4 regions of the Streptomyces sp. NPDC051740 genome follow, and region 1 is predicted to be linked to each of the others. Evidence: riboswitches for the same ligand, from Rfam matches in the RefSeq annotation. Region 1 holds a riboswitch; each other region holds the start of a gene.
What was found. Region 1 has a riboswitch for cyclic di-AMP ahead of ACIA6T_RS19775 (C40 family peptidase). Riboswitches for the same ligand answer to the same signal wherever they lie in the genome.
Positions count from the first base shown of each region.

Region 1 (7,563 bases):
TGCCGAGCCCGGCCGACGCCACCACCAGCACCGGCGCGGCCAGCAGCGCCGCCGCGTCCGCCAGCGTCCCGCCGGCCGCGTCGAACCGTACGAGCAGCCCGCCCGCGCCCTCCACCAGCACCAGATCGTGCTCCGTGGCCAGCTTGGCGGCCCGCTCCGCGACCTCGTGCGGATGCACCGGCGCCCGGCCGGCCCGGCGGGCCGCCGTGGCAGGCGCCAGCGGATCCGGATACCGGGCCAGTTCGGCCGTCGTCACCGCACCGGCGAGCCGCGCGACCTCCTCGGCGTCCCCGGCCTCCTCCGGCCGCACACCCGTCTGCGCCGCCTTCAGCACCGCCACCGACCGGCCGGCCGCCAGCGCCGTCGCGGCGAGGGCGGCCGTCACCACCGTCTTGCCGACCTCGGTGCCCGTGCCCGTGATCACCATCACCGACATGTCATCCCTCCTCCGCCGCCGCGCACACCGCGCGGGCGATGCGCGCCACGTCCGCGTCACCCGTGACGTACGGCGGCATGGTGTAGATCAGATCGCGGAACGGCCGCAGCCACACACCCTCGCGCACCGCGGCCTCCGTGGCCGTCCGCAGGTCGACGGCGTGATCGAGCTGGACCACCCCGATGGCGCCGAGCACCCGCACGTCCCGCACCCCGGGCAACCCGGCCGCCGGGGCCAGCCCTTCCCGCAGGCCCGCCTCGATCCGCTTGACCTCCGCCCGCCAGTCCTGGCCGAGCAGCAGCCCGACGGAGGCGCAGGCCACGGCCGCCGCCAGCGGATTGCCCATGAACGTCGGCCCGTGCGCCAGCACCGGCACCTCACCGCGCGAGATGCCCTCGGCCACCCGCGCGGTGCACAGCGTCGCCGCCATGGTCAGATAACCACCGGTCAGCGCCTTGCCCACACACATCACATCCGGCGTCACCGCCGCGTGCTCCGCCGCGAACAGGGCGCCCGTGCGCCCGAACCCGGTCGCGATCTCGTCGAACACCAGCAGCACGCCGTGCGCGTCGCACGCCTCGCGCAGCACCCGCAGATACGCGGGGGAGTGGAACCGCATCCCGCCCGCGCCCTGCACCACCGGCTCCACGATCACCGCGGCCAGCTCGCCGGCGTGCCGTTCGACCGCCGACCGCAGGTGTTCCGCGTATTCCTCCTCGTACCCGGCCGGCGGCGCGTCCGCGAAGACCTGGCGCGGCAGCGCGCCGGACCACAGCTCGTGCATCCCGCCCTCGGGGTCGCACACCGACATCGGCTGCCAGGTGTCGCCGTGGTAGCCGCCCCGCCAGGTCAGCAGCCGCCGCTTCTCCGGCCGGCCCAGCGAACGCCAGTACTGCAGACACATCTTCACCGCGACCTCGACCGACACCGACCCGGAGTCGGCGAGGAACACATGCTCCAGACCGTCCGGCGACATGTCGACAAGAAGCTTCGCCAGCCGCACGGCGGGCTCGTGGGTGAGCCCGCCGAACATCACATGGCTCATCCGCTCCAACTGCCCGCGCGCGGCCTCGTTGAGCACCGGGTGGTTGTAGCCGTGGATCGCCGACCACCAGGACGACATCCCGTCGACCAGTTCGCCCGAGCCGTCGGCGAGCCTCAGCCGCACCCCGCTCGCCGACTCCACGACGAGCGGTTCCTGACGGCCCGGCATGGGCCCGTACGGGTGCCAGACATGCCGCCGGTCGAGCTCCAGCAGCTCGGCGACGGACCGCTCAGGCATTGGGCGCGAGGTCCGTTCCGGCTCCCCGGCGGCGCACGGCGACCAGGTCCGTACGGGGCTCCTCGGGCGCACTCCCACAGGGGCCCGCGGCCGCCGGACCGCACGCGCCGCCGCCCTCGTGGGAGCCGCAGCCGCCCCCCGCGCGGTGCTCGGGCAGCGTCACCTCGCCGGTGCCCTCCACCTCGAACCCGGCGTCCGCGATCATCTCCAGGTCCGCCTTGCCGGCCTGGCCCTCGCTGGTGAGGTAGTCGCCGAGGAAGATGGAGTTGGCCAGGTGCAGCGCGAGCGGCTGCATCGTGCGCAGGTGCACCTCACGGCCGCCGGCGATCCGCACCTCGACGTCCGGGCAGACGAACCGCGTCATCGCCAGGATGCGCAGGCACCGCTGCGGGGTGAGGTTCCACTCCTTGGCGAGCGGCGTCCCCTCGAACGGGATCAGGAAGTTGACCGGCACCGAGTCCGGGTCCAGCTCCCGCAGCGAGAGGACCACGTCGACCAGGTCCTCGTCGGACTCGCCCATGCCGGCGATCAGACCCGAGCAGGCCGACAGTCCCGCCGCGTGCGCCTTCCGCACCGTGTCCACCCGGTCGGCGTACGTGTGGGTGGTCGTGATGTCCCCGTACGTCGACTCGGACGTGTTGAGGTTGTGGTTGTAGGCGTCCGCGCCCGCCTCGCGCAGCCGCTCCGCCTGGCCGTCGGAGAGCAGACCGAGACAGGCGCACACCTCGACGCCCTCGTTCTGCTCCTTGATGGCCTTGATGGTGTCGGAGACCCGGTCCACGTCACGGTCGGTGGGACCCCGGCCGCTGGCCACCAGGCACACCCGTTTGGCGCCGCCCGCGAGACCGGCGGCCGCCGCCTGCGACGCCTGGTCCGGCTTGAGCCAGGTGTACTTCAGGATGTCGGCCCTGGAGCCGAGCCGCTGGGAACAGTAGGAGCAGTCCTCCGGGCACAGGCCGGACTTGAGGTTGACGAGATAGTTGAGTTTCACCCGTCGGCCGAACCAGTGCCGCCGCACCTTCCCGGCCGCGGCCACCACATCGAGCAGGTCGTCGTCGGAGGTGGCCAGCACGGCCAGAGCTTCCTCGCGGGTCGGCGTCTCACGCCGAAGCCCCTTGTCCACCAGCGTGTTCAGCAGGTTCATGAGAGCCGATCCTGTCCTACCCGACCCGCCCGGGCCAAGGAGGGTTCGTACAACAGGGGCACTTCGAGGTGTGGGTATCGCCACACAGTGGCCCGTCCGGCCTCCCGCTAGTGTCTGTGCACTGCCTACAAAAACCCCGGAGGACCCATGGCGTTCGGCTGGATCGACGAGCAGGCGGAACTGCGCCGCCGGGCCGGACTCGTACGCACCCTGCGTCCCCGGGCCGCCGACACGCCGCTGCTCGATCTGGCGAGCAACGACTACCTGGGCCTGGCCCGGCATCCGGAGGTCACCGAGGGTGCCGCGCGGGCCGCGCGGACCTGGGGCGGCGGGTCGACCGGTTCCCGGCTCGTCACCGGCACCACCGGGCTCCACACCGAACTGGAACGCGAACTGGCCGCCTTCTGCGGCTTCGAGGCGGCCCTGGTCTTCTCCTCCGGCTACGCGGCCAACCTCGCCGCCGTCACCGTGCTGGCCCCGCACGGCTCCAGGATCGTCTCCGACGCGGGCAACCACGCCTCGCTGATCGACGGCTGCCGGCTCGCCCGCGGTACCACGCAGGTCGTGGCGCACTCCGATCCCGACGCCGTGCGCAAGGCGCTGGACGGGCACGACGGGCCCGCGGTCGCGGTGTCCGACACGGTGTTCTCGGTGGACGGCGACGCCGCTCCGCTCACCGGGCTCGCCGAGGCGTGCCGGGAGCACGGCGCGGGTCTGGTGCTCGACGACGCGCACGGTCTCGGTGTGCTCGGCGACGGCGGACGCGGGGCCCCGCACACGGCGGGACTGGCGGGCGCCGACGACGTCGTCGTGACGGTGACGCTGTCCAAGTCGCTCGGCAGTCAGGGCGGAGCGGTGCTCGGCCCGGCCCGGGTGATCGAACACCTGGTCAACGCGGCCCGGACGTTCATCTTCGACACGGGACTCGCCCCCGCCGCGGCGGGGGCGGCCCTGGCGGCCCTGCGGCTGCTGCGCCGTGAGCCGGGGCGCGCGGCACGGGCGGGCGAGGTGGCGCGGGAACTGCACTCCCGGCTGACGGCCGCGGGTCTGGAAGCGGTGCGTCCGGACGCCGCGGTCGTCTCCGTGCGCGCCCCTTCCCCGGAGCAGGCCGTGCGATGGGCGGCCGACTGCCGGGCGGCCGGTCTGTCCGTGGGCTGCTTCCGTCCTCCTTCCGTGCCCGACGGTGTCTCACGGCTCAGACTGACCGCCCGCGCGGACCTGTCCGGGGCGGAGATCGAACGCGCTGTACGGGTGATCGGCGAGACGCGGCCATGAGTCGGCGGGACACGGCCGTGCGTCGCCCGACGACGGACCGACCGGCCGGGTCGTCAGCCGACCGCGGTCACGAACTCCGTCCAGCTGACGGGGGAGAAGAGCAGCACGGGCCCGTCCGGGGCCTTGGAGTCGCGCACGGCGAGCAGTCCGGCCAGGGGGCCGGCGGCCGGCCGGGCCGTCTCCACGCAGTTGTTCGCCCCCGTGCTGTAGCTGCTGCGCAGCCACCTCACATCGCGCAGTGCGAGGTCGGAAGGGATGGTCCGAGGCGGTACGGGCATCGTGCCTCCTTACACGCCGGCGGCTGTGCCGGCGATGAAATCCAACGAGTCCTCGGGTGAAAGGGCGTGGATCGAGAGGGCGTCGAAGGCCTCCGAGTACACCCGGAGGTCTTCTTTCCGCTCCAGGTGGAGGCTACTCGTCAAGTGGTCGAGAACCACCACGTCCAGATCAGAAGTGCGCGAAAATGAAAAGATTACGAAAGGACCGGTCATGCCGATGTGCGCGCCGGCGCTGAACGGCAGGACCTGCAACCGCACCTGGGGCAGCCGGGCCGCCTCGACCAGCCGGTTGAGCTGGCGGGTCATCACACCGGGACCGCCGACCTCCCGGCGCAGCACCGCCTCGTCCAGGACCGCGCTGAGCTCCAGCGGCGGCGTCGCCCGCAGCACGTCCTGCCGGGCCAGCCGCACCTCCACCAGCGTGTCCAGCCGCTCCTCCGGCGCGTCCTCCAGGGCCGCCTCCGTCACGGCGCGCGCGTACTCCGGTGTCTGCAGCAGCCCCGGGATCACCGTGGTCTCCAGGGTGCGCATCGCGCTCGCCTGCGACTCCAGGCTGATGAAGTCCCGGTAGGTCGGCGGCAGTACGCCCCGGTAGGCGTGCCACCAGTGGTGCCGTCCGTCGCCGTCACCGGAGCCCGACAGCACCAGCAGCAGCTCCCGCAGCTGCGGGTCGGCCACGCCGTAGACGTCGAGCAGTAACCGCACGTCGGCCGGTTTCACCCCGCTCGTACCCGTCTCGATCCGGCTCACCTTCGACTGGTGCCAGCCCGCGAGGCGGGCCGCCTCACCGCTGGTGAGTCCCGCCGAGGTGCGCAGCGCGCGCAGTTCGGCGCCCAGTTTCCGGCGGCGCACCGCGGGACCGTGCTGCATGGACTTCTCCTTACTCCTTCCGGGTCGCCCGGATACGGTCTCCCGTCGCAGAGTTCACCGTTTTGAGCGACAGATATATGCACATCTTGGTGGATCGCCGTCCTGCGCCGTGCGGGGATGGCAGTCTGGCGACGAAGCACCAGTGCGGGACCGTACTCGAACCATCCGCTCCGTGTCGGACTGCGGTCCCGTGGGAAAGGGGCGACGTCGCCATGGCAGACCATCTGGAAGCATCCGTCACTCTGCCGAGCGATCCCGCCTCGGTCTCGGCCGCCCGTGCCCATGTGGTGGGCGCGCTGGAGGAATGGGGCATGCCGGCGGACGCGGAACTGTGCGACACCGTCCGGCTGATCGTCTCCGAACTCGCCACCAACGCGGTGCAGCACACGTTCGGGCAGTCGCCCACGTTCACCGTGGACGTCGTCCTGGTCCGTGACGAGCGGGTGCACATCGGTGTCACGGACAGCCACCCGCGGTTCCCCAAGCGGCTGCCCGCGGCGGTCCAGCAGGACAACGGCCGCGGGCTGGTCATCATCCGCTGGCTGACCGCGGAGTGTGGCGGCAGGCTCAGAATCCGCCCCACGCGCGAGGGTGGCAAGACCGTTTCGGTCGAACTCCCGTGGGCCGTCCGGGCCGCCGAGGCGGTCACGGCGGCGGGACAGCAGGAGCAGTAACCGGGCGGCGGTGCCCCGGGGCACCGCCGCCCGCCGCGGTCACCTCACCCGGCCGTACGAGACGCTGCGGGTCCAGATCTTCTGCAGGCGCACCACGTCCCCGGTCTTCGGGGCGTGCCAGATCTTGCCCTTACCCGCGTAGATGCCGACGTGGTAGACGTAGCCGCCCGAATGGAAGAACACCAGGTCTCCCGCCCTGCGGTTCCCGGCGGAGATGTGGCGCGTCTTGTTGTACTGCTGGGCGGCGGTGCGCGGCAGCTTCTTGCCCGCCTTCTTGAACGAGTACAGCGTCAGACCCGAGCAGTCGAACCTGTACGGTCCCGTGGCGCCCCACTTGTAGGGCGAGCCCTTCTTGGAGGCGGCGATGTTCAGCGCCTTGGTGGCCAGGCCCGCGGCGGCCGCCTCCGAGGCGGCGCCGGGGACCACGATCGAGCCGCCCACGGCGGCCAGGGTGAGGGCCGAGGCCGTGCCGGCCCGGGCGATGAGAGACGGGACACGATTGAGCGCAGTCATGCGCAACCCTTCGTCAGCCGCCTGTGAAGGATGACCTGTCGGATTCGGGCTGGCGAAGTGGCCCGGCCGCACATGTGCGGCTTCACCCCAAGGACTGCTCGGAACTGACGTCCCGGCGGCCCGTCGTGCCTGGGTCCTCCACTCCTGCCGATCCACTCCTGTCGACCGGTCATCCGGGCGGCGGCAGGACTCGGCGTCCGCCCGGATCGCCCCGCCGCGGCGGCGGGGTCTTGTCGTCAGTCAGGGATCTTGGCTCATGGCGCGATCGAAATCCCAACGGAACGTGGGGTTTGTGTTGTTACTCACCAATCACCCGTTCGGGTGGACGCCTCCGTGTTCGGGTCCTCGCCGAGGGCCGGGGGAGTCGCGGACCAGGGGTGGAGAGCACCGTTCCGTCCGTGCGGTACGCGCGCTGCGCAACTTCGGGCGCCCGAAAACAGCAGGTTCGTCTACGCCGGACGGGGGTACGCCGTTTGGTCCGTTTCAACCCCGGCCGGAGCGTACCGCCGGCCGGGGTCCGCGGGGGTCAACTGCCGGGGGCCGGCGGCAGTGTGACCCTGGCCGTGCGCCGTTCGCCGTCCAGCACGCGCAGGGCCCGGGCCAGCGTGCCGGAGTGCAGTTCGCTCTCGCCGCGCCGGTGCATCAGGGTCAGTGCGTCGCGCAGCGCGACGGCTTTGCCGACCAGCGCCTGAGCCGCGCGCAGTCCGCGGTAGGTGTCACCGCCCAGGGCCGGGTTGACCCGGCCGAGCAGGTCGACGGCCTCGAGGTAACGGTCGATCAACTCGGCCTCCGCGCGGGTCAGCGCGGGCAGCGGCGGCAGCTCCGGTGGCAGCATCCGCGGCTCACCTCGCGCCGGAGGCGGGGGACAGGCTCCTGCGGCCGGGCACGATCCGGTCCGCCAGGCCGTACTCCACCGCCGCCTGCGCGTCGAGGACCTTGTCCCGCTCGATGTCCGCCCGGACCTGCTCCGCGGTGCGGCCCGTGTGCCGGACCAGGATCTCCTCCATCCGCGACCGGATACGGGTCAACTCCTCGGCCCGGATCGCCAGATCGCTGGTCTGTCCCTCGACCGGCTCCGGGAGGGAGGGCTG
Region 1 covers NZ_JBITCL010000011.1:50,919-58,481, forward strand. Annotated here, with positions in the region: gene bioD (dethiobiotin synthase) at 1-436, opposite strand, end outside; gene ACIA6T_RS19745 (adenosylmethionine--8-amino-7-oxononanoate transaminase) at 438-1,718, opposite strand; gene bioB (biotin synthase BioB) at 1,711-2,862, opposite strand; gene ACIA6T_RS19755 (8-amino-7-oxononanoate synthase) at 3,010-4,137, shown strand; gene ACIA6T_RS19760 (DUF397 domain-containing protein) at 4,191-4,415, opposite strand; gene ACIA6T_RS19765 (helix-turn-helix domain-containing protein) at 4,425-5,285, opposite strand; gene ACIA6T_RS19770 (ATP-binding protein) at 5,498-5,959, shown strand; gene ACIA6T_RS19775 (C40 family peptidase) at 5,999-6,472, opposite strand; cyclic di-AMP (ydaO/yuaA leader) riboswitch at 6,476-6,678, opposite strand; gene ACIA6T_RS19780 (hypothetical protein) at 6,999-7,307, opposite strand; gene ACIA6T_RS19785 (ATP-dependent Clp protease proteolytic subunit) at 7,315-7,563, opposite strand, start outside.

Region 2 (7,563 bases), on a different contig from region 1:
GGGGACTGGCGTTCGTCGATGGTCCCCGAATGCCTGAGGGTCGAGGCGGCCCCGCTGCTGCTCGGCTCCTACTCCGACGACGTCGGCCGCTCCCTCTTCGGCGCGTCGGCCGAACTCACCCGCCTGGCCGGCTGGATGGCCTTCGACACGGGCCAGCAGGAGGCCGCCCAGCGCTACTACATCCAGGCCCTGCGCCTGGCCCGCGCGGCGGCCGACGTCCCCCTGGGCGGTTACGTGCTCGCCTCGATGTCGCTGCAGGCGACCTACCGCGGCTTCGGCGACGAGGGCGTGGACCTCGCCCAGGCCGCCCTGGAGCGCAACCGGGGCCTGGCCACCGCCCGCACCCTGAGCTTCTTCCGCCTCGTCGAGGCACGGGCGCACGCACGCGCGGGGGACGCCCAGGCGGCCGGTGCCGCCCTGAGGTCGGCGGAGAGCTGGCTGGAACGCTCCCGCCCCGGCGACAGCGACCCGACCTGGCTCGGCTTCTACTCCTACGACCGTTTCGCCGCCGACGCCGCGGAGTGCTACCGCGACCTGAAGGCGCCCCGCCAGGTCCGCCGTTTCACCGAGCAGGCGCTGTCCAGTCCGACGGAGGAGTTCGTGCGCTCGCACGGACTGCGGCTGGTCGTCTCGGCGGTCGCCGAACTGGAGTCGGGCAACCTGGACGCGGCCTGCGAGCAGGGGGTGCGCGCGGTGGAGGTCGCGGGCCGCATCTCGTCCGTCCGCACCACCGAGTACGTCAGGGACCTCCTGCACCGTCTGGAGCCCTACGGCGACGAACCCCGCGTGGTCGAACTGCGTGAACGCGCCCGCCCACTGCTGATGACGACCGCCTGACCCGATCCGCGCCGAGAACCCGCCTTCCGGGTTTGAAGGCGTTGTCAGTGGCGCAGTGCACTATCGGACGCGGGAGGTGGTGCGGGTGGTGACGGGGTGGTCGTACGACTGCGACGTGCTGGTGATCGGCGGCGGGATCGTCGGCCTGTCGACGGCGTACGCGCTCACGCGCGCGGCGCCGGGCACGCGGGTCGCGGTGCTGGAGAAGGAGCCGGGCCCCGCCCGGCACCAGACGGGCCGCAACAGCGGCGTCATCCACAGCGGCGTCTACTACCGCCCCGGTTCGCTGAAGGCGCGGTACGCGGTGTCGGGCGCCGCGGAGATGGTCAAGTTCTGCGCGGAGTACGGCATCCCGCACGCCGTGACGGGCAAGCTGATCGTCGCCACGACCCGCGAGGAGCTGCCCCGGCTGCACGCCCTGGTCCAGCGCGGCCGGGAGAACGGCATCGCGGTCCGCGAGCTGTGCGGCGCGCAGATCGCGGAGTACGAGCCGGAGGTCGACGGCCTCGCGGCCATCCACGTCGGCACCACCGGCATCTGCGACTTCACCGCGGTGGCCCGCCGGCTCGCTCAGGCGTCGCAGGCGGCGGGCGCGGAGATCCGCTACGGGGCGCGGGTGATACGCGTCGACCGCCGGCCCGACCGGGGAGTCGCCGTCCTGACGGCCGGCGGCGACGTCGTACGCGGCCGGGTGCTGGTGAACTGCGCCGGTCTGCACTGCGACGAGATCGCCCGCCGCACCGGTGACGAGCCCGGCGCCCGGATCGTGCCGTTCCGCGGCGAGTACTACGAGCTGGCCCGGCCGGAGCTGGTGCGCGGCCTGGTCTACCCGGTGCCCGACCCGGCGTTCCCCTTCCTCGGCGTCCACCTCACCCGGGGCATCGACGGCGGCGTCCACGTCGGCCCCAACGCGGTACCGGCGCTGGCCCGCGAGGGCTACGACTGGCGCACGGTGCGTCCGCGCGAGCTGGGGGCGACCCTGGCCTGGCCGGGCTCCTGGCAGCTGGCCCGCCGCCACTGGCGGTACGGCACCGGCGAACTGCACCGCTCGCTGTCCAGGCAGGCCTTCACCCGGGCCGTACGCCGGCTGCTGCCCGCGGTGCGGGAGGACGACCTGGTGCCGGCGGCGGCCGGGGTACGGGCCCAGGCGGTGCTGCGGGACGGCACCCTGGCCGACGACTTCCTGATCCAGGAGACCGCCCGCACGGTCCACGTACTGAACGCCCCCTCCCCGGCGGCGACGGCGTCCCTGCCGATCGGCCGCGAGGTCGCGCGACGGGCACTGGCGGCGCTGGAGACAGCGCAGCGCTGAACCCGGCGTCGCCGCTCCCGCACCCGGGACCACGGCGGCGACCGGGGACGGACCCGCACCGTCCTGACCGGGCGAACGGAACGCCGACGAGCACACAGCCCCGAACCACGGCCCGACGCACACCGCACACCGCACACCCACCCCCGGCCTCGGAAAGGACCACACCGGCCACAACCCCGGACACCCTCCGCCCCTGCCGCCCCGCGAGAACCCTCCGCACCACGACCCGGCACTCAGCCACAACCAGCCCCGGCAAGGGCGGAACCGACCCCGGGAAAGCCCGTCCCGGCCACAACCCCGGGCACCTCTCAGCCCTGCCGCCCCCGCAGGGGGCCTCCCCGGATTCCGTTCCGGCACTCAGCCACAACCGACCCCGGCAGGGGCGGAACCGGCCACAACCCCGGGCACCTCTCAGCCCTGCCGCCCCCGCAGGGGGCCTCCCCGGATTCCGTTCCGGGGCTCCGTGCGCGGGCCCCGTAAAATCGGAGGCACTGTGTCTGACACCGTTAACGCTTCCGAAGCCCTTCGTCCTGCCCCCGGCCAGGACTCGCCGCACACGCCCGGGGTGTCCGTCCGGCATACCCGGGCCAAGGGGGAGCCCCGGTTTCCCGACGGGCCGAAGGCCGATCCCGCCGGGTCGCACTTCGAGCGGCGGATCCGGAGCTTCCAGCCGCGGCGCAGCCGGGTGACCGCCGGGCAGGCGGACGCCCTGCAGCGGCTGTGGCCCGCCTGGGGATTCGACATCGACGGCAGCCGGCGGCTCGACCTCGCGGAGTTCTTCGGCAACGACAACCCCGTCGTCCTGGAGATCGGCTTCGGCATGGGCGAGGCCACCGCGCGGATGGCCGCCGCCGACCCGGCCACCAACATCCTCGCCGTGGACGTCCACACCCCCGGCCAGGGCAATCTGCTCAACCTCGCCGACCGGCTCGGGCTGACCAACGTACGGGTCGGCAACGGTGACGCGATCATCCTGCTGCGCGAGATGCTCGCCCCCGGCTCCCTCGGCGGACTGCGCGTGTACTTCCCCGACCCCTGGCCGAAGAAGCGGCACCACAAGCGGCGGCTGATCCAGCCGGAGTTCCTCACCCTCGCCGCGACCCGCCTCGCGCCGGGGGCGGTACTGCACTGCGCCACCGACTGGGAGCCGTACGCGGAGCAGATGCTGGAGGTGCTCACCGCGCATCCCTGCTTCGAGAACACGCGGCCGGACGGCGGTTTCGCGCCGCGTCCCGCCTTCCGGCCGCTCACCCGTTTCGAGGGGCAGGGACTGGAGAAGGGTCATGTGGTGAACGACGTGCTCTTCCGCCACGTACCGCGGGACGAGCAGGCAGCAGACCGAGCCTGATACAGCCCCGCCTCGTTAGGGTCGATCCCGTGGCCATCAGTCCCCCGTACCCGACGCCTCCCGGCGGAGCGCCGCGGCACGCGCACTGGTGGCAGCGGCCCTGGGTGCGGTACGGCGCGCTGATCACGCTGCTCGCCCTGTCCGGTCTTGTCATCCTCGCGCTGGTGCGCGAGCAGACCGGGACGCGGGGGTTCCTGGTCGGGCTCGGCCTCGCCGTCCTGCCCGTGCCGCTTCTCGTCGCCGCCTTCCGGTGGCTGGACCGGGTCGAGCCGGGACCCTGGCGGAACCTGCTGTTCTCCTTCGCCTGGGGTGCCTGCGCGGCGGCGCTGATGGCGATCGTCGCGAACAGTTTCGCCACCCGGTGGATAGCGACGGCGACCGCCGACCCGACCGGCGCCGACACCCTCGGCTCGACCGTCATAGCGCCGGTGGTGGAGGAGTCCGCGAAGGCCGCTGCCGTCCTGCTGGTGTTCCTGTTCCGCAGACGCGACTTCACCGGGATCCTCGACGGCGTGGTGATAGCCGGGGTCACCGCCACCGGCTTCGCGTTCACCGAGAACATCCTCTACCTCGGCACCGCCTTCGGCACCGACCAGCTCACCGGCGACAGCGGCATCGCCTCGGTCACCGCGGCGACCTTCTTCGTCCGCGTCGTGATGTCGCCGTTCGCGCATCCCCTGTTCACCGTGCTCACCGGGATCGGCTTCGGCATCGCCGCGCTGTCCACGGACCGGCAGCGGGCCCGGCGCGTGCTGCCGCCGCTCGGCGGGCTGCTCCTCGCGATGGGCGTGCACGCGCTGTGGAACGGCTCCTCGGCGCTCGGCCAGTACGGCTTCCTCGCGGTGTACGCGGCGTTCATGGTGCCGGCGTTCGGGCTGCTGACCTGGCTGGCGGTGTGGACGCGGCAGCGGGAGCTGCGGACCGTACGGGCGGAGCTGCCCGCGTACGTGGCCGCCGGGTGGATCGACGCGGCGGGGCCGTTCGCACTGGGCTCGATGCGGGCTCGGCGCCTCGCCCGGCGGTACGCGCGCCGCCACGGCGGGAGGGCGGCGGCACGGTCGGTCGCCGCGTACGAGGCGTACGCGACGTCGCTGGCGTTCCTGCGGCACCGGGGGCGGCTCGGGCGGGCGGGGACGGACTTCATCACGCGGGAACGCGAGCTGCTGCTGGAGCTGTGGCACCGGCGGTCAGCGGCCCGGCCCGCCCTGGAGCACGCGGCCCGCGCGACCGCGCCCCGGGTTCCGGTCGCCACGGCACCGTGGGCGGGGTACGGCTGGTACGGCGCGTACGGCGGCTACGGGCATCCACCGCACGGACAGCCGCCGTACGGGTACCCGTACACCACGCACGACCCGAACGCCCGCCGGTCCTGACGGCCCCGCACCGCCCCCGAGAACACCTGACCGGCAGCCCTGACATCGGGGGGTCGTCGTCGGGACTGCCGGGGTTCGGAAGCGGCGGGGCTCAGGGGGTGAGGCCCTTGCTCTGCAGCCACGCCATCGGGTCGATGCCCGAGCCGGAGCCGCCGGAGTGGACCTCCAGGTGGAGGTGGGCGCCGGTGGAGTTGCCGGTGGAGCCGACGCGGCCGATCACATCGCCGGTGTTGACCTTCTGGCCGACGCTGACGCTGATGGAGGACTGGTGAGCGTACCAGATCTCGGTGCCGTCGTCGAGAGTGAGCACGGTCTTGTAGCCGTAGGAGCCGTCCCAGCCGGCGGAGGTGATCGTGCCGGTGTGGACCGCCTTGATCAGCGTGCCCGTGGGGGCGGCGAAGTCGAGGCCGGTGTGGTAGCCGGAGGACCAGTAGGCGCCGGCCTGGCCGAAGGTCGAGGAGAGGGTGTACGAGGAGGTCGGCAGCGCGTACTGCTTGGCCAGCTCGGCGAGGCGCTCGGCCTCGGCCTTCTTCGCGGCCTCCTCCTCCGCCTTCTTCTTGGCGGCCTCGGCCTTGGCCTCGGCCTCCTTCTCCGCCTTGGCCGCGGCCTCGGCGGCCTGCTTCTCGGCGGCGGCGACGGCCTCGGCGGCGGCCTTGGTCTCGGCCTGGCTCTGCTGCTGCTCGACCTGGGCCATGATCCGGGTGCGCAGCGCCTCACCGGCGCCGGCGGTGCCCTGCTCGGTGTCGGCGGCGGTCATGGCGAGGGTGCTGAGGGGGGTGGACGATCCCTCGGGGGTTTCCTCGTCGGAGATGAGGGAACCCACGTTGGGGAGGTCGGGCATGGAGATCGAGACCGGCGGCTTGCCGGTCTGGGCGCTGGCCATGCCGCCGGCGCCGACGGCCGCTATGACGCCGACGCCCAGGACGGTGGAGCTGCGGGCGAGTCCTCCGCCGCGCTGCTTGGAGACGCGATGCCGGCCGCGTACGGGACGAAGGGACTCCGCGGTGGGGTTCCACTCCTCGAAGGGGCCCTCGTCGGTGTGGCCGGCGCCGTAGGCGACGGTGTCGCTCGGCTTGAACGGGGCTTCGGGGGCAGGCGGGTTGGACGCCACGTGGGCGCGCTCCTTTCCTTCCGTCTTCGCCTACCGGGTTAGCTGACGGGTTCGGAGCGGGAAGGTCTCCTACGCGCGTATACGAGCCGTGTCGCCACGGCGGTATCCACGCGATTCACCCCATGGTGGTGGTTCCCCGGTTCCCTTGCGGGATTCGGCGCGTGCGCACGGAGCCGCCTTCTGTGACGGCTGGGACGACCGCGCTGCGTTATCGAACGTTAATAGACGCGAGGGTCGTATTCCAAGCCGTTCCTCTTGATCGTTAACGATCCCCGGGGGGACTTAAGCGCCATGAGCGGCCAAAAACGGGCGAGTTGACCGCACCTCAGGCCGTCTTGGGTGACGGGCGGTTTCTGACCGTGCGTCAGTTGTTATGCGCTGCGGGGTGGGTTGCTCACAACGAGTGAGAACGGGGAGCGGGCGGGAGCGGGCCGCGACGGGCGGGAAACGGAAAACACCGAGGGCCGGAATCCTTTGGATTCCGGCCCTCGGCCTTCAGTAGCGGGGACAGGATTTGAACCTGCGACCTCTGGGTTATGAGCCCAGCGAGCTACCGAGCTGCTCCACCCCGCGTCGTTGAAACCAGTGTACGCCATCCGCGGGACACGGCGCACACCCGTTACCGGCGGCCCGGTCTCAGCGGCCGAGCAGATGGCCGTTGGGTGCCTTGGCACGGTCCGCGTGCTCCGGCAGGACGACGACGGTGGCGCCCCCGGCCGCCAGCACGCCGCTGCCGTCGGCGTCCGCCACGAACGTGTCCGGCTCGCGCCAGGCCGTGACCACCCTCCGCACTCCCGCGTCCAGGACCAGCCGGGCACAGGGCGCAGGGCGGGACGCGCGGCGGGCGCAGGGCTCCAGGCTGGAGTACACGGTGGCGGTGACGAGCCGGGGGTCCGTGGGGTCGGTCTTGGCGAGCGCGGCCTCCTCCGCGTGCACCACCGGGTCGGCGCCCTCCCGGGAGTGACCGCGCGCCAGCTCCGTACCGTCGGCGGCCACCACGACCGCGCCCACGCTGAACGCCGTCTCCGAGGGCGGGCACTCGGCGGCCAGCTCACAGGCGAGGGCCAGCCAGTGGTGGTCGGCGGCGGAGGGCAGCGGGCCGGTGCCGGGGGCGGTGGGCTCGTAGCGCGTCAGGACGACGTCGCCGACCTGGCGGGTCTCGACCATCCGCAGCCGGCCGCCCTGGTAGGAGCCGGGACCGAAGAGGCGCGGGGCCTCGGGGTCGCCGACGAACAGCGGGGCGAGGACCAACTGGAGCTCGTCGGCCAGCCCCTCGGTGAGGAGCTGCGTGTGGACCGTGCCGCCGCCCTCGACCATGAGCCGCCGCACCCCGCGCTCGGCGTGCAGGTGCTCCAGCAGCCGCCGCCAGTCGAGCTCGGCGCCGAGCGGGACGACGTCGGCGGCGAGACCGAGGGCGTGGGCGCGCTCGGCGCCCTCGTCGGTCGTGTAGAGGACCTTCTCGCCGCCGGTGTGCCAGAACCGGGCCGCCGGGTCCAGCTCGCCGGAGCCGCTGACGGTGACCTTGAGCGGGTACTCGGCCCGGCCGTCGGCGAGGCGGGCGGCGCGCCGCTCGGGCGAGTTG
Region 2 covers NZ_JBITCL010000005.1:448,784-456,346, reverse strand. Annotated here, with positions in the region: gene ACIA6T_RS12080 (MFS transporter) at 1-837, shown strand, start outside; gene lhgO (L-2-hydroxyglutarate oxidase) at 893-2,149, shown strand; gene trmB (tRNA (guanosine(46)-N7)-methyltransferase TrmB) at 2,643-3,497, shown strand; gene ACIA6T_RS12065 (PrsW family intramembrane metalloprotease) at 3,527-4,870, shown strand; gene ACIA6T_RS12060 (M23 family metallopeptidase) at 4,962-5,981, opposite strand; cyclic di-AMP (ydaO/yuaA leader) riboswitch at 5,994-6,151, opposite strand; tRNA gene ACIA6T_RS12055 (tRNA-Met) at 6,481-6,554, opposite strand; gene ACIA6T_RS12050 (dihydrofolate reductase family protein) at 6,618-7,563, opposite strand, start outside.
Region 2: linked by a shared signal. The riboswitch ahead of ACIA6T_RS12060 (M23 family metallopeptidase) and the one ahead of ACIA6T_RS19775 (C40 family peptidase) in region 1 are both predicted to bind cyclic di-AMP.

Region 3 (7,563 bases), on a different contig from region 1:
CGCTGGGGCGACGGGGGTCCCCCCGCTCGAGCGGAGCCGAGAGTGGGGGAGGGTGGGCGCGACGGCACCCCGCAAGCGCCGGGCAGCGCGACCCACCCCCGCCCAGCTCCGGCTCCGGGGCGGCGGGGCCGAGGCCCCGGCCCGAACGCGGCGCGCGAGGCGTCACGAACGCGCCCTACGCCTCCGCGGGCTGCCGCACGTTCGCCCGCACCCAGTCCACGATCGACGCCGTGGTCGCCCCCGGAGTGAAGATCTCCGCAACACCCTTCTCCTTCAGCGGAGCGATGTCCGCCTCGGGAATGATCCCGCCCCCGAAGACCAGGATGTCCGCCGCGTCCCGCTGCGCCAGCAGTTCGATCACGGCCGCGAAAAGCGTGTTGTGCGCCCCGGAGAGGATGGACAGACCGATCGCGTCGGCGTCCTCCTGGATCGCGGTGTCGACGATCTGCTCGGGAGTCTGGTGAAGCCCGGTGTAGATCACCTCCATACCGGCATCGCGCAGCGCCCGCGCGATCACCTTGGCCCCGCGATCGTGGCCGTCGAGCCCCGGCTTGGCCACCACCACGCGGATCGGACCGGCTGCCACACCCATCACTGCCTCCATGAAGCGACTGCATCCATCCCTGCCGACAAGTACCGCACACATCCGTCATGCCGTACACATCGCTCGGGCGCCCCGTCCCGAACCGGCCGGGGAAGTGAACGAACGTTATCTCCAGCATCCCGCAACCGGCAGTTTCACGGTGCGCAGCGAGGGGCAAATCACACGGAGGGACACGTTCACCGCGCAGCGTTCCCGGGCTCCGGGCCCCGCGCACCGCACGCCCGTGCACCACTCGGGCAGCGGTGGGAACATGCGTACAAGGGATTCGCACCGAGGCCGCCGCACCACCGCGCCCCCTCCACACGTCGCACGCGCGCACCGTCGACCGCTCTCGCAGCGATTTCCCATGAGGGCACACGGGGGACAGGGCTGTCCTCCCGCGTGCCGACAGGAGGTCGGCCATGAAGGTCACCGAGGCAGCTCTTCCCTTCCTGCCGCTCTGCCGGCGTCTTCTGCCGACCCGGCTGGCGGATCTCTCCCTGACCCTGTTGAAGGCGACCGCCCTGGAGCTGGCGATCCTGGCGGGCCACCTCCTGCTCTATCCCGCCGGCATCGTCCAGGAGCGCCGGGACGCACGCCCCGCGCTGCCCTCCCCGGACGGCGCCGCGCAGCTGCCGGCGGAGGCCAAGCCGCCGGTGGTCCTGCTGCACGGCTTCATCGACAACCGGTCGGTCTTCGTCCTGCTGCGCCGCAGCCTCGCCCAGCACGGCAGGCAGCAGATCGAGTCGCTCAACTACTCCCCGTTGACCTGCGACATCCGTATCGCGGCCGAACTGCTCGGCCGACACATAGAGCAGGTGTGCGAACGCACGGGCAGTCGCCGGGTCGACGTGGTCGGGCACAGCCTCGGCGGGCTCATCGCGCGGTACTACGTGCAGCGGCTGGGCGGTGACACCCGCGTGCGGACGCTCGTCACGCTCGGCACCCCGCACTCCGGCACACGCGTCGCACCGCTGGCCAACGCGCACCCCATCGTGCGCCAGATGCGCCCCGGCTCACCGGTGCTCGAGGAGCTCACCCAGCCCGCGCCGGGCTGCCGTACGCGCTTCGTCGCCTTCTGGAGCGACCTCGACCACATCATGGACCCGCTGGAGTCGGCGTGCGTCGAGCACCCCGACCTGACGTCGGTGAACGTACGGGTGAGCGGCGTGGGCCATCTCGCCCTGCCCGTGCACCCGGCCGTGGCGACCCGCATACGGCAGGCCCTGGACACGGCGCACCCCGGAGAGCCGTCCACCGGCCGCCCGGAAGGCCTGACCGTGGCTTGACGGCGGGCCGCCCGGAAGGCCCGCCCGCGGCCCGAGCGCGACACGCCCGGCACCGGCGCCACGGGACAACCGGAACCGCGCGCCCCCCTCGACAGCGATCCGAACAACAACGGTCCGGGACGGCCCACTTATCGCCGCCGACCGCCCACCGCCTCGAACAAATCTCGAACAAAAAGCCAAGACCGCGCCCGTCGTCCGCCAAAAGGCAACCGATTGCCCGTTTCCTGCGCGCGCGAAACCTGCGGAAGATTGTCGTGCCCGCATACCGCCGGGTACAGTCGCCGCACTGCTCTGGCAGCCCCTGTTGTCGAGGCGAAAGAGAAGTTGGTGAACGACCGTCACCCGTCGGGGACCATGGACCCGGCTCCGGCTTCCGATGCCGCTTCGGCGCCCTATGCGTCGTACGACACCCAAGAAGCCCAGTACGGCGACTTCACCACGTACGGCGGCCACGACGCCACCGGTTATGCCGCCACCCACTTCGGCACGGGCGGCCACACCGCCGGGGGCTTCGTCACGGATCCCCTCTTCGGCCACCTCCCGGGCGGCGGCCAGGACACGGGCGCGTACGACACCACCGGGCACTGGCCCACGGACGGCCAGGACACCGGCCACTACGACATGTACGCGGCCCAGCACGTGTCCTCGTACGACACCGGCGGTTACGACACGACCGCCTGGACCACCGGCCACCACCCGATGACGGTGATCCCGCCGCAGGCGGCCTCGCCGGAGACCAGCGGTCAGTGGGACTCCGGCGAGTGGCTCCAGCCCGATCAGGCCGGGAACCCCGCCGACCGGACCCAGCAGTGGGACTGGGGCACGCAGACCTTCGACAGCGGTGTCTACGACGCCACGCAGTGGAACTCCGACGGCGGCGACACCGCCGCCCCGGCGCCCGCGTCCGACGCCTACGAGCCGCAGGCGGACTCCTTCGACCAGGAGCCCTACGAGGAGCCCACCGCCCAGGAGCCTGCCGACACCGGTGAGCTGCCCGTGGTGCACCTGCTCGAAGGGCAGGAGGAGACCGTCCCCGCCCCGTCTCCGCGCGCGGCCTCGCGCGCCGGGTCGCGTTCCCGCCGCCGTACGCCCGCCAAGCGCTCCGCGCTGCTGACGGTGGCCGTGCCCTCGGCGTGCGTGATGGGCGTCGCCGGTATCGCCGCGGCCTCGGTCGGCAACCTGACCGACGACGGCGGCCAGGAAACGACGACGACCGCGGCGGACGCCCAGCCGGTGAAACCGTCCGCCGCCAACATGAAGCTGGACACCCAGCTGGAGAGCCTCGCCGCCGGCGCCGACGACTTCGCCGACCGGGCCAGCCGGACCCAGGAGCGCATCGACCTCAAGGCGCAGCAGGCGGCCGAGCGCAGGGCGGCCGCCGAGGAGGCGGCCCGCAAGGAGCGGCTGCGGCCGAAGTTCGCGCTCCCGGTCGCGCAGCACGGACTCAGCGCCTACTACGGCCAGTCCGGCATCAACTGGATGTCCGTCCACACCGGCATCGACTTCCCCGTCCTGTACGGCGCGACGGTGATGGCCGCCACCGACGGCACGGTGCGCACGCAGTTCAACTCCGCCTACGGCAACATGATGATCGTGACGGCGAAGGACGGCACGGAGACGTGGTACTGCCACCTCTCCAGCTACCAGGTCGCCTCCGGTACGACCGTGAAGGCCGGCGACCCGATCGCCTTCTCCGGGGACTCCGGCAACTCGACCGGTCCGCACCTGCACTTCGAGGTCCGCCCCGGCGGCGGCTCGGCGATCGACCCGCTCGCCTGGTTCCGCAGCCACGGCCTCGACCCGTCGTAGGTCCGTCCCCCACGACGGGTCTCAGCGCCCGGCTACAGCTTCTCCACCGGCGCGTACCGCAGCAGCAGCCGCTTGGGCTTGGTGTCCCCGAAGTCGATCGTCGCCTCCGTGTTGGCACCCGTGCCCTTCACCGCGACCACGGTGCCGAGGCCGAACTGGTCGTGCGTGACCCGGTCCCCGATCGCCAGTGACACCACGGGCTTGTCCGCGGTCCGCCGGGTGGCGAAACCGGAACCGCCCGACGCCGACGAGCGCGAGCGGGACGACGACAGCGAGGCCGCCACCCCCGACACCGGACCGGAGGAGACGGGCGTGCTCGCCCCCGTCCGCTTCCACTCCAGGTGGGCGGCCGGGATCTCCTCCAGGAACCGCGAGGGCGGGTTGTAGGACGGCTGGCCCCACGCGCTGCGCAGCGTCGACCGGGTCAGGTACAGCCGCTCACGCGCGCGCGTGATGCCGACGTACGCCAGGCGCCGCTCCTCCTCCAGCTCCTTGGTCTCGCCGAGGGCGCGCATGTGCGGGAAGACGCCGTCCTCCATGCCGGTGAGGAAGACGACCGGAAACTCCAGGCCCTTGGCGGTGTGCAGGGTCATCAGCGTGATGACGCCGGAGCCGTCCTCGTCCTCGTCGGGGATCTGGTCGGAGTCGGCGACCAGGGCGACCTGCTCCAGGAAGTCGGACAGCGCGACCGACTCGCCCTCGCCGCGCTCCTGCTCGAACTCCAGGGCGACGGCCGCGAGTTCCTGGAGGTTCTCGATCCGGGTCTCGTCCTGCGGGTCGGTGGAGGCCTGCAGCTCCGCGAGGTAGCCCGTGCGTTCGAGGATCGCCTCCAGGACCGTCGCCGGGCCCGCCCCGGACTCCACGACCGTACGGAGGTCCTCCATCAGCGTGTTGAACCGCTTCACCGCGTTCGACGAGCGCGCGGCCATGCCGTACGCCTCGTCGACGCGCCTCAGCGCCTGCGGGAAGCTGATCTTCTCGCGCTGGGCGAGGGCGTCGATCATCGCCTCCGCGCGGTCGCCGATGCCCCGCTTGGGGACGTTGAGGATGCGGCGCAGCGGCACCGAGTCCTCGGGGTTGGCGAGCACCCGCAGGTAGGCCAGGACGTCCCGGACCTCCTTGCGCTCGTAGAAGCGGACACCGCCGACGACCTTGTAGGGCAGGCCGACGCGGATGAAGATCTCCTCGAAGACACGGGACTGGGCGTTGGTGCGGTAGAAGACGGCGACGTCGCCCGCCTTGGCCTCGCCCGCGTCGGTGAGGCGGTCTATCTCCTCGGCGACGAACTGGGCCTCGTCGTGCTCGGTGTCCGCGACGTACCCGGTGATCCGCGCGCCCGTGCCGGCGTTGGTCCACAGGTTCTTGGGGCGGCGCGACTCGTTGCGCTCGATGACGGCGTTGGCGGCGCTCAGGATGGTCTGCGTGGAGCGGTAGTTCTGCTCCAGCAGGATCGTGGTCGCGTCCGGGTAGTCCTCCTCGAACTGGAGGATGTTGCGGATCGTCGCGCCGCGGAAGGCGTAGATCGACTGGTCGGCGTCGCCCACCACGCACAGCTCGGCGGGCGGCACCTCGGGCTCGGACGGTGCGCCGGCGGGGTGCTCGGAGGTGCCGACGAGCTCGCGGACCAGCGCGTACTGGGCGTGGTTGGTGTCCTGGTACTCGTCGACCATGACGTGCCGGAAACGGCGGCGGTAGTGCTCGGCGACGTCCGGGAAGGCGCGGAGCAGGTTGACCGTCGTCATGATCAGGTCGTCGAAGTCGAGGGCGTTGGCCTCCCGCAGCCGCGACTGGTAGAGCGCGTAGGCCTGGGCGAGGGTCTTCTCGAAACCGTCGGCGGCCCGGGCGGCGAAGTCCTCCTCGTCGATCAGCTCGTTCTTCAGGTTGCTGATCTTGGCGCTGAAGGACTTCGGCGGGAAGCGCTTGGGGTCGAGCTCCAGGTCGCGGCAGACCAGGGCCATCAGACGCTTGGAGTCGGCGGCGTCGTAGATCGAGAACGACGACGTGAAGCCGAGCTTCTTGCTCTCGCGGCGCAGGATGCGCACGCACGCGCTGTGGAACGTCATGACCCACATGGCGCCCGCGCGCGGGCCGACGAGCTGCTCGACGCGCTCCTTCATCTCGCCCGCGGCCTTGTTGGTGAAGGTGATCGCGAGGATCTGGCCCGGATGGACGTGCCGCTCGGCCAACAGGTGGGCGATGCGGTGGGTGAGCACACGGGTCTTGCCGGAGCCGGCGCCGGCCACGATGAGCAGCGGGGAGCCGGAGTGCACGACGGCGGCGCGCTGGTTGTCGTTCAGCCCTTCCAGCAGCGCGGCGGCGTCGATCACCGGGCGCGGGGCGCCGTCGCGGTAGTAGGTGTCCCGGTCCGGCGGCACGTCGAACTTACCGCCGAACAGGTCGTCCGGGATCCGCTCCGGTACGTGCTCGTCCTCGGGCGGTGGCGGGGGCTCGCCCTCGGGGCCCCGCTGGGCCTGGAGGTCCGCCAGGAAGCTGTCGTCAAAGAGGCTGCTCATCGCTCTCCGAGTCTAGGCCGCCCCACCGACAACCAGGGGCCGCCCCGGGAACATCCCCGGAATCCGGCGCCCGGGACGGGACGCGCACCCTCCAGAACCACCGCCTCACCCTGAGTGACACCGCACACAAGGTCACGAAAATGTATCGGGCATATCACCCATCAACCTTCACAGGGGCCACACCAGTTGGCTACGGTGCGGGCGGGCCGCACGACCCCCACCGGCGAACCTCGCCGGGCCGCGCGGCCTCCGCCGAATCCGTCACTGCCCTCGCGGCAGCCGGAGCCGGGGACCCACCGAGACCATGGGGTGAATCGGCCCACTCCCTCGCGGAGCGGCCGTAGGGCAACCCTTCCGAACCACCCGCCCGAACCCGACAGCTAACCCGGTAGGCGGAGCTTTGGAAGGAGTCGCCTCCCTTGGCGTCGCACCGCAAGTCGCGCACCCCCGGCACGCGCGTGGCAGGCATACGAACCCCGGCCCTCGCCACGGCCGCCCTGACCTCCGTGGCCCTGCTGTCCCAGACGGCCACCGCCGCCCCCTCCGACGACGGCAGGCCGAGCCTGGAGGAGGTCGAGAAGAAGGTCGACGACCTCTACCGCCAGGCGGAGTCGGCGACCGAGAAGTACAACGCGGCCAAGGAGAAGACCGCGAAGCAGCGCAGGCAGGTGGACACGCTCCTCGACGACGTGGCCAAGCGCACCCAGGAGCTCAACGAGGCGCGGGCGGAGCTGGGTTCCTTCGCCGCCGCCCAGTACCGGACCGGCGCCGGCGTCCCCGACACCGCGGCCTTCCTGCTCGCGGACACCCCGCAGGACGTCTTCGACCAGCGCCAGGTGATGGACCGGATGACCGGCCGCCAGAAGGAAGCGGTCGACGACTACGTCACCCAGCAGTCCGAGACGATGAAGAAGCGCCAGGAGGCCACCGAGAGCCTTCAGACGCTCACCGAGACCCAGGGTGACCTGAAGACGGCCAAGGCCACCGTCCAGAAGAAGCTCACCGACGCGCGCGAGCTGATGTCGAAGCTGACCGCCGAGGAGAAGGCGCGGCTCGCGGCGATCGAGAAGAAGAAGCAGAAGGAGGCCGCCCGCAAGGCCGCCGAACTCGCCGAGCAGCAGAAGGCCCAGGAGGAGGCCCAGGAGGAGGCCGCCGCCCAGCAGGACAGCGGCACCTCGGACAGCGCCTCCGGGTCGGCCGGCTCGGCCACCACGCCGTCGACGTCGACGGACTCCTCGTACGCCACCAAGGCCGAGAAGGCCCTCGCCTTCGCCCGCGCGCAGATCGGCAAGCCGTACGTCTGGGGCGCCACCGGCCCCGGATCCTACGACTGCTCCGGCCTCACCCAGGCCGCCTGGAAGGCCGCCGG
Region 3 covers NZ_JBITCL010000001.1:320,703-328,265, reverse strand. Annotated here, with positions in the region: gene ACIA6T_RS01630 (cobalamin B12-binding domain-containing protein) at 176-592, opposite strand; gene ACIA6T_RS01625 (esterase/lipase family protein) at 1,006-1,872, shown strand; gene ACIA6T_RS01620 (peptidoglycan DD-metalloendopeptidase family protein) at 2,227-3,681, shown strand; gene pcrA (DNA helicase PcrA) at 3,714-6,194, opposite strand; cyclic di-AMP (ydaO/yuaA leader) riboswitch at 6,435-6,606, shown strand; gene ACIA6T_RS01610 (NlpC/P60 family protein) at 6,614-7,563, shown strand, end outside.
Region 3: linked by a shared signal. The riboswitch ahead of ACIA6T_RS01610 (NlpC/P60 family protein) and the one ahead of ACIA6T_RS19775 (C40 family peptidase) in region 1 are both predicted to bind cyclic di-AMP.

Region 4 (7,563 bases), on a different contig from region 1:
TTACCATCCCGCACTTCTTGATCCAGATCACAACGCGAAACGGGAACCGGCACCCCGTGCGGGACGTTGTCAATGCCGCGTGAGCTGCCTCTCTGCCGCTCGGGCGGCGCCGTGAGGCCGGCCGCCGAGCCCGTACGATGATCTCCGACGGGACGCCCACCACCACCTTCTGAACGTGTTCAAAGGGGTGTTGAGGGCCCGAATGGGTCAACCGGGATCACTTCTTCGTTCTCCCGGGGCCAATTCCTTGTGAAGAACTTCACGAACTTTCCCGGCGGCGCCTCGCCGAGGGGCCCGAAAGGCCCCCCGGACGCCGCTCAAACGCCATCCCGACTGCTCAGCGGAGTGCTGCTGACCAGTGGCGAAGGAGGGCTAGGCCACGGACCAGGCGATGCCGTCGAGGATGTCGTGCTCCGACACCACGACCTCCTCCGCGCCGATCCGCTCCATGATCGCCAGAAGGACCAGGGCCCCGGCGCCGATCACGTCGACCCGGCCCGGGTGCATGGAGGGCACCGCCGCGCGCTCGGCGTGGGTGGAGCGCAGCAGCCACCCGGTGATCTCGCGGACGCGGTCGCGGGAGACGCGGGAGTGGTGGATGGCCTCGGAGTCGTACTCGGGGAGGTCCTGGGCGATCGCCGACACGGTCGTGACCGAGCCGGCCAGGCCGACCAGGGTGTGCGCCCCGCGCAGCGGGACCGTCTCCTCGGCGCGGTCGAGGGCGGCCTCGATGTCGGCCCGTATGGCCGCGATCTGCTCCTCGGCCGGCGGGTCCGTCACGGCCCCGTCCCGCACCAGGTGCCGCTCGGTCATCCGTACGCAGCCGACGTCCACGGAGCGGGCGGCGCGCACGTGGTCGTCGCCCACGACGAACTCGGTCGAGCCGCCGCCGATGTCCACGACCAGGAAGGGGCGGTGCAGATCGGTCCGGCCCGTCAGCTCCTTGGTGGCCCCGGTGAAGGAGAACTCGGCCTCCTGGTCACCGGTGATGACCTCGGGCTCCACGCCCAGGATGTCCACCACCCCGCGCACGAACTCGTCGCGGTTCTCGGCGTCGCGGGAGGCGGAGGTGGCGACGAAGCGCAGGTGCTCCGCGCCGTGCTCCTTGATGATCTCCGCGTACTCGCGGCAGGCGGCGAACGTCCGCTCCAGCGCCTCGGGCGCCAGCCGGCCCGTACGGTCGACGCCCTGGCCGAGCCGTACGATCGTCATACGGCGGTCCAGATCGGTGAGTTCACCGGTCTCCGGGTCGGCGTCGGCCACCAGCAGCCGGATGGAGTTCGTACCGCAGTCGATGGCGGCGACCCGGGTCACTGGCCGTCCTCCTTCGCGGGCAGCGTCACGCAGGCGCCCTTGCGCCACCACTGGGGCAGCATCGCCAGCGCCTCGTCGCCCAGCGGGTTGACGCCGGGGCCCGCGGCCAGCGAGTGGGCGACCAGCACGTGCAAGCACTTCACCCGGTCGGGCATGCCGCCCGCGCTGGGGAAGTTCTCGAGCTCCTCGATCTCGTCGCGGCGCCGGACGTAGTCCTCGTGCGCCGCGCGGTACGCGGCCGCCAACTCCGGGTCGGTGGCCAGCCGTTCCGTCATCTCCTTCATCACGCCGTTCGCCTCCAGCGTCCCGATCGCGGAGTTCGCCTTCGGGCAGGTGAGGTAGTAGAGCGTCGGGAAGGGGGTGCCGTCGGGCAGCCTCGGCGCGGTCTCCACGACGTCCGGCTGTCCGCAGGGGCAGCGGTGCGCGATGGCGCGCAGCCCGCGCGGGGGCCGCCCGAGCTGCTGCTTGAAGGCCTCGACGTCCGCGTCGGTGGGCTCGGTGCGGGGGGTCGTGGGCGGGGGCGTGTCCATACGTGTCTTTCTGCGGCTCTCGATAAGGGGTCACTGGGCGGCGGCGTCGGCCTTGTCGACGCCGTCCCAGACGTTCGCGTACCAGGGGCGGTCGGCGGCTTCGAGATCCGTACGGGACTGCTTCGCCGTACCCGGGTCGATGACGACGTAGCCGGTCTCGCCGGGCAGGACGTAATGCAGCCGCCTGCGGATCTCCTGCTCGGCGTACGCGTCGTCCTGCCAGCGGGCCTTCATGTCGCGCAGCCGTTCGACCCGCCGGCGGGCCTCGTCCTGCTCCTGCTGGAGGTCGGCGATGTCCGCGCGCTGGGAGACGTACTGCCGCATGGGATAGGCGAGGGCGACGATCAGGGAGCAGACCACCAGGGCGAGCAGCGCGGCCCGGCCGGTCAGCCGGGAGCGGCGGGCCTGGCGCTTGGTCTGCGAGCGGTAGACCCGGGCCGCGGTCTGCTCACCGATCAGCCGGATCCTGGTCGCGGTGGAGAAACGGTCCCGGTCCTTGACCGCCATGTTCCCGCCTCTCGTTCACCGTCATACGCGCGTACGTCCCCGCACACGGTACGGGACCGGGTACGGGGACGTACGTACGACGCCGCCTCTTACGGGGCGGGTCAGCCCTTGCTGTGCCTACTGGTCCGCAGAGCGCTGTGCCTACTGGTCCGCAGAGCGCTGTGCCTACTGGTTCGCAGAGCGAAACCGCGGGAACGCGCTGCGGCCGGCGTACACCGCGGCGTCGTCGAGGATCTCCTCGATGCGCAGCAGCTGGTTGTACTTGGCGACGCGCTCGGAGCGGGCCGGGGCGCCGGTCTTGATCTGGCCGCAGTTGGTGGCGACGGCCAGGTCGGCGATGGTGACGTCCTCGGTCTCGCCGGAGCGGTGGGACATCATGCACTTGAAGCCGTTGCGCTGGGCCAGCTCGACGGCGTCCAGGGTCTCGGTCAGCGAGCCGATCTGGTTGACCTTGACCAGCAGGGCGTTGGCGGCGCCCTCCTCGATGCCGCGGGCGAGGCGCTCGGGGTTGGTGACGAACAGGTCGTCGCCGACGAGCTGGACCTTGTCACCGAGCTTGGCGGTGATGGTCTTCCAGCCCTCCCAGTCGTCCTCGAACAGCGGGTCCTCGATGGAGACCAGCGGGTACGCCTCGACGAGCTCGGCGTAGTACTCGGTCATCTCGGCGGCGGAGCGCTCCTTGCCCTCGAAGGTGTAGGAGCCGTCCTTGTAGAACTCGGACGCGGCGACGTCGAGCGCGAGGGCGATCTGCTCGCCGGGGGTGTAGCCGGCCTCCTTGATCGCCTCGAGGATGAGGTCGAGGGCCTCGCGGTTGGAGCCGAGGTTCGGGGCGAAGCCGCCCTCGTCGCCGAGGCCGGTGGCCAGGCCCTTGCTCTTCAGGACCTTCTTCAGGGTGTGGTAGACCTCGGTGCCCCAGCGCAGGGCCTCGGAGAAGGACTCCGCGCCGATCGGGGCGATCATGAACTCCTGGATGTCCACGTTGGAGTCGGCGTGCGAGCCGCCGTTCAGGATGTTCATCATCGGCACCGGCAGCAGGTGCGCGTTGGGGCCGCCCAGGTAGCGGAAGAGCGGGAGGTCGGAGGCCTCGGAGGCGGCGTGGGCGACGGCGAGCGAGACGCCGAGGATGGCGTTGGCGCCGAGGGAGCCCTTGTTGTCGGTGGCGTCCAGGTCGAACATCGCCTGGTCGATCAGGCGCTGCTCGGTGGCGTCGTAGCCGACGAGTTCCGGGCCGATCTGCTCGATGACGGCCAGGACGGCCTTCTCGACACCCTTGCCCAGGTAACGGTTGGCATCGCCGTCACGGAGTTCGATGGCCTCGAAGGCGCCGGTGGAGGCGCCGGACGGGACGGCGGCACGACCCGTGCTGCCGTCGTCGAGGCCGACCTCGACCTCGACCGTGGGGTTGCCTCGGGAGTCCAGGATTTCCCGGGCTACGACGACGTCGATGGACGGCACGAGCATCTCCTTCTTGGATGTGACGCGGGTGGGCAGGACCCCGGAGGGTCTTGCGAGTCCGAGCCTAACCGGCTCCGGGCGATCGGCCATCCGGCCGCCCGTCCCGTGGACAGAACCGAGAGTAAATTGTTTCCGAATGGAACAAAGCCGTTTCCGGAAACCCGGCCGCAAAAACCCCGCCCCGGCGCGTACGGGGGAAGACGCGCCGGGGCGGGGAGCAGGGGGCAGCCGCTTACTTGAGGTGCAGCTGCTGGCCCGGGTAGATGAGGTCGGCGTCGTCGACGATGTCGTCGTTCAGCTCGAACAGCTCGGCCCAGCCGCCCTCGACGTCGTGCTCGGTGGCGATGGAGCTGAGGGTGTCGCCCTTGAGGACCTTGTACTCGCCGTCGCCCTTCTCGACCTTCTTGCCGGTCGGGGTGGTGACGGTCTTCTCCTCGGCCTTCCGCTCGACCTGCTTCTCGGTCTTCTGCTCGGCGGCCGGGCGCTCGGTGGAGCGGGAGGCCTTCTGCTCGGTCTCACGGGTCCCGGTGGAACCGGTGCTCTGCGAGGAGCCGGAGCCGTTCGAGGAGGAGCCGGTGTAGGCGGCGTTGGACAGGCCCGTGCCGCAGACCGGCCAGGCGCCCTTGCCCTGGCCCGCGAGGACCTTCTCGGCGATCTCGATCTGCTGCGCCTTGCTGGCCCGGTCGGCGGTGGAGGCGTACTGCGTGCCGCCGTACGCGGCCCAGGTGGAGGCGGAGAACTGCAGGCCGCCGTAGTAACCGTTGCCGGTGTTGATGGACCAGTTGCCGCCGGACTCGCACTGGGCGACGGTGTCCCACTCGGAGGCGGTGGCGGCGGAGGCGCTGCCGGACGCCATCAGCGGGGCGGCGACGGCGGCGGAGGCGACACCGGCGACGGCGATCGCGCGGGTGGCCTTGGACGGACGACGGTGCTTGCCCTTGCCGGAAAACAGCATGGTGGATCCCCTCACCGACGCCTGCGAGGTGAGCTGTCGGGTTCGGGCCGGTTGAGTTGCCCGGCCGCGCCCCTTGCGGGACGCGGCTTCACCCCAAGCCCTCTCCGGTGTCAACCACCGGAAGGGGCGCTTACCTTGGGTCCCCCGCTCCTGCCTACGGCGCATGACGCGACGACTGTTCCCGTGCTGCCACTGGCAGGATTCGGCGTGGCGGCAGCCGGGGCCCGCGGTGGCGAGCGGTCACGACCGTAGACACGCGATCCGCGGAATTTCAAAGACGATCAGGGCCTCTGAGACCTATCTCTCACAGTCTTTAAACCGGACATTCGTCGCGAATCATGACGCCAACTGCCGCCGCGTCCAGTCCCTTTCGGGCGTCACTTCTCGTCCGGTCCGACCCCGACCTCGAGCTCCTGACCCGGCAGGATGAGGTCCGGGTCGGCACCGACGACCTGCTCGTTCTCGGCGTAGAGCGACCGCCATCCGCCGCCCAGCTCAAGGGAGTCGGCGATGGACGAGAGGCTGTCGCCGGTGCGCACGGTGTACGAGCCGTCGGCGGCATCGCGCGAGGCGTCGGTGCCGCGCGAGGCATGCCGGCCGGACGATTCCGACGTACGGTCCTCCACCACACCCTCCTCGGCGGTGACGCCGCGGTGGCGGCCCGTGCCGGTGTCCTCGGTGTCGGTGACTTCGGAAGAACCGGTGGTCTGCCCCGACTTGTCCGACTCGTCACTCTTGGGGGTGGCCGAGGCGGAGGGGGAGGTGCCGGATCCGTCGCCGGAGCCGGTGTCCGAATCCGTGTCCGAGCCGCTCGCCTCGTCGGACTTGGCCGATTCACCGGCCGCACCCTCGCCGTCCTCCGGCCCTTCCGCGTCGGACGAGGCCGACGGGGAGGGCGAAGCGGACGAATCACCGGAGTCCGAAGAATCGGATGATGCGGAGGAGTTGGAGGAGTTGGAGGAGCCGGACGTGTCCGAGGTCGAGTCCCCCGCCACGCCCGTGTCGATGTCGGCCGACGTCGAGTCCTGGTTCAGGCCCGCCGTCAGTCCGCAGGTGCGCCACGCGCCGACCCCCTGGTCGGCGAGGATTCTCTCGGCCACGGCTATCTGCTGGCCGCGGCTGGCCTGGTCGGGGCTGGTCGCGTAGTCCAGTCCGCCGTAGCTCTCCCAGTCGTCCTGGGTCAACTGCAGGCCGCCGTAGTAGCCGTTGCCGGTGTTCTGGCTCCACGAGCCGCCGGACTCGCACTCGGCGACCCGGTCCCAGGTCGCGCCGTCGGCCGCGCTGGCGCTGCCGGCCCCGAGGAGCGGGATCGCGATGGCGGAGCCGGTCACCCCGGCCGCGACGAGGAGAGCCGGAGCCTGGCGGGGGCGGCGGTGCCGACCGTTCCCGGAGAGCATGCGGAGACCTTTCGCAAGACAGCAATGACCGGCGCGGCGAACGGAAACCGAACCGATGCACCGCACTTGATGGGTGAACGTATCCGCAGACGATCACTTGTCACAAGTTCATGCCGCGCAGATCACGTGAAGATCACAGAGTTGAGCGCGTGTCATGTTTGCGCCGGTCCGCTCGGGGGCACAGCGGACGGCGGCCCGGTCCGTCACTTCCGCGGAGGGGTGAACTCCACCGGGAGCGTACGCAGTCCGCGCATGATGAGCCCGCCCCGCCAGCGGAGTTCGGCCGGTTCCGCCGCGAGCCGCAGGTCCGGCAGGCGCGTCAGCAGGGTGGCGAGCGCGATCTGGCCCTCCAGGCGGGCCAGCGGGGCGCCCAGGCAGTAGTGGATGCCGTGGCCGTATCCCAGATGCTGGTTGTCGCGCCGGCCGAGGTCGAGCACGTCCGGGTCGGCGAACCGCTCCGGGTCCCGGTCCGCGGCGGCGAGTACGACGAGGACGGGGTCGCCGGCCGCGATGCGCTGCCCGCCGATGGTGACCGGCTCGGTGGCGAACCGCCAGGTGGCGAGTTCCACGGGACCGTCGTACCGCAGGAGCTCCTCGACACCGGTCTCCAGCAGCCCGCGCTCCCCGGCGGCGAGGGCCCCCTGCAGGCGCTCACGCTGGTCGGGGTGGGTGAGCAGGGCGTAGGTGCCGTTGCCGATGAGGTTGACGGTGGTCTCGAAGCCGGCGAACAGCAGGATGAACGCCATGGCGGCGGCCTCGTTCTCGGTGAGGTGCTCACCGTGGTCGGAGGCGCGGATGAGGCCGGAGATGAGGTCCTCGCCGGGGGCGGGTTCGGCGGGGAGCGCCTCGCGCTTGCGGTGGATCAGCTCGGCGAGGTAGCCGCGCATCTTCTTCACGGACCGGGCGACCCCGCCGCGCGGTCCTCCGCCGTGACGGATCATCATGCCCGCCCAGTCCCGGAAGTCGTCCTGGTCCTCGCGCGGGACACCGAGCAGGTCGCAGATGGCGTGGATGGGGAGGGGGAAGGCGAACTCGTGGATGAGGTCGGCGGAGCCGCTGTCCGCGAACCGGTCGATGAGCCCGTCGGTGAGCTCCTGCACCCGGGGCGCGAACTCGGCGACCCGGCGCGGGGTGAACGCCTTGCTGACCAGCCGGCGCAGCCGGGTGTGGTCCGGCGGGTCGATGTTCAGCAGATGCGTCATCAGCTCCGCCTGGCGCTCCCCGGGGATACCGGTCCTGCCCTTGGCGTGCGCGGGCTCGTCGTGGTGCGCGGGGTTCTTGGACAGCCGGTTGTCGGCGAGCGTCTGCTTGGCATCGGCGTACCGCGTGACCAGCCAGGCCTCCACCCCACTGGGCAACCGGGTCCTGCGCACGGGCTCATGCTCACGCAGCCAGGCGTAGGCGG
Region 4 covers NZ_JBITCL010000020.1:93,201-100,763, reverse strand. Annotated here, with positions in the region: gene ACIA6T_RS28010 (exopolyphosphatase) at 373-1,314, opposite strand; gene ACIA6T_RS28005 (DUF501 domain-containing protein) at 1,311-1,844, opposite strand; gene ACIA6T_RS28000 (septum formation initiator family protein) at 1,875-2,351, opposite strand; gene eno (phosphopyruvate hydratase) at 2,517-3,806, opposite strand; gene ACIA6T_RS27990 (transglycosylase family protein) at 4,039-4,761, opposite strand; cyclic di-AMP (ydaO/yuaA leader) riboswitch at 4,765-4,933, opposite strand; gene ACIA6T_RS27985 (transglycosylase family protein) at 5,139-6,158, opposite strand; gene ACIA6T_RS27980 (cytochrome P450) at 6,362-7,563, opposite strand, start outside.
Region 4: linked by a shared signal. The riboswitch ahead of ACIA6T_RS27990 (transglycosylase family protein) and the one ahead of ACIA6T_RS19775 (C40 family peptidase) in region 1 are both predicted to bind cyclic di-AMP.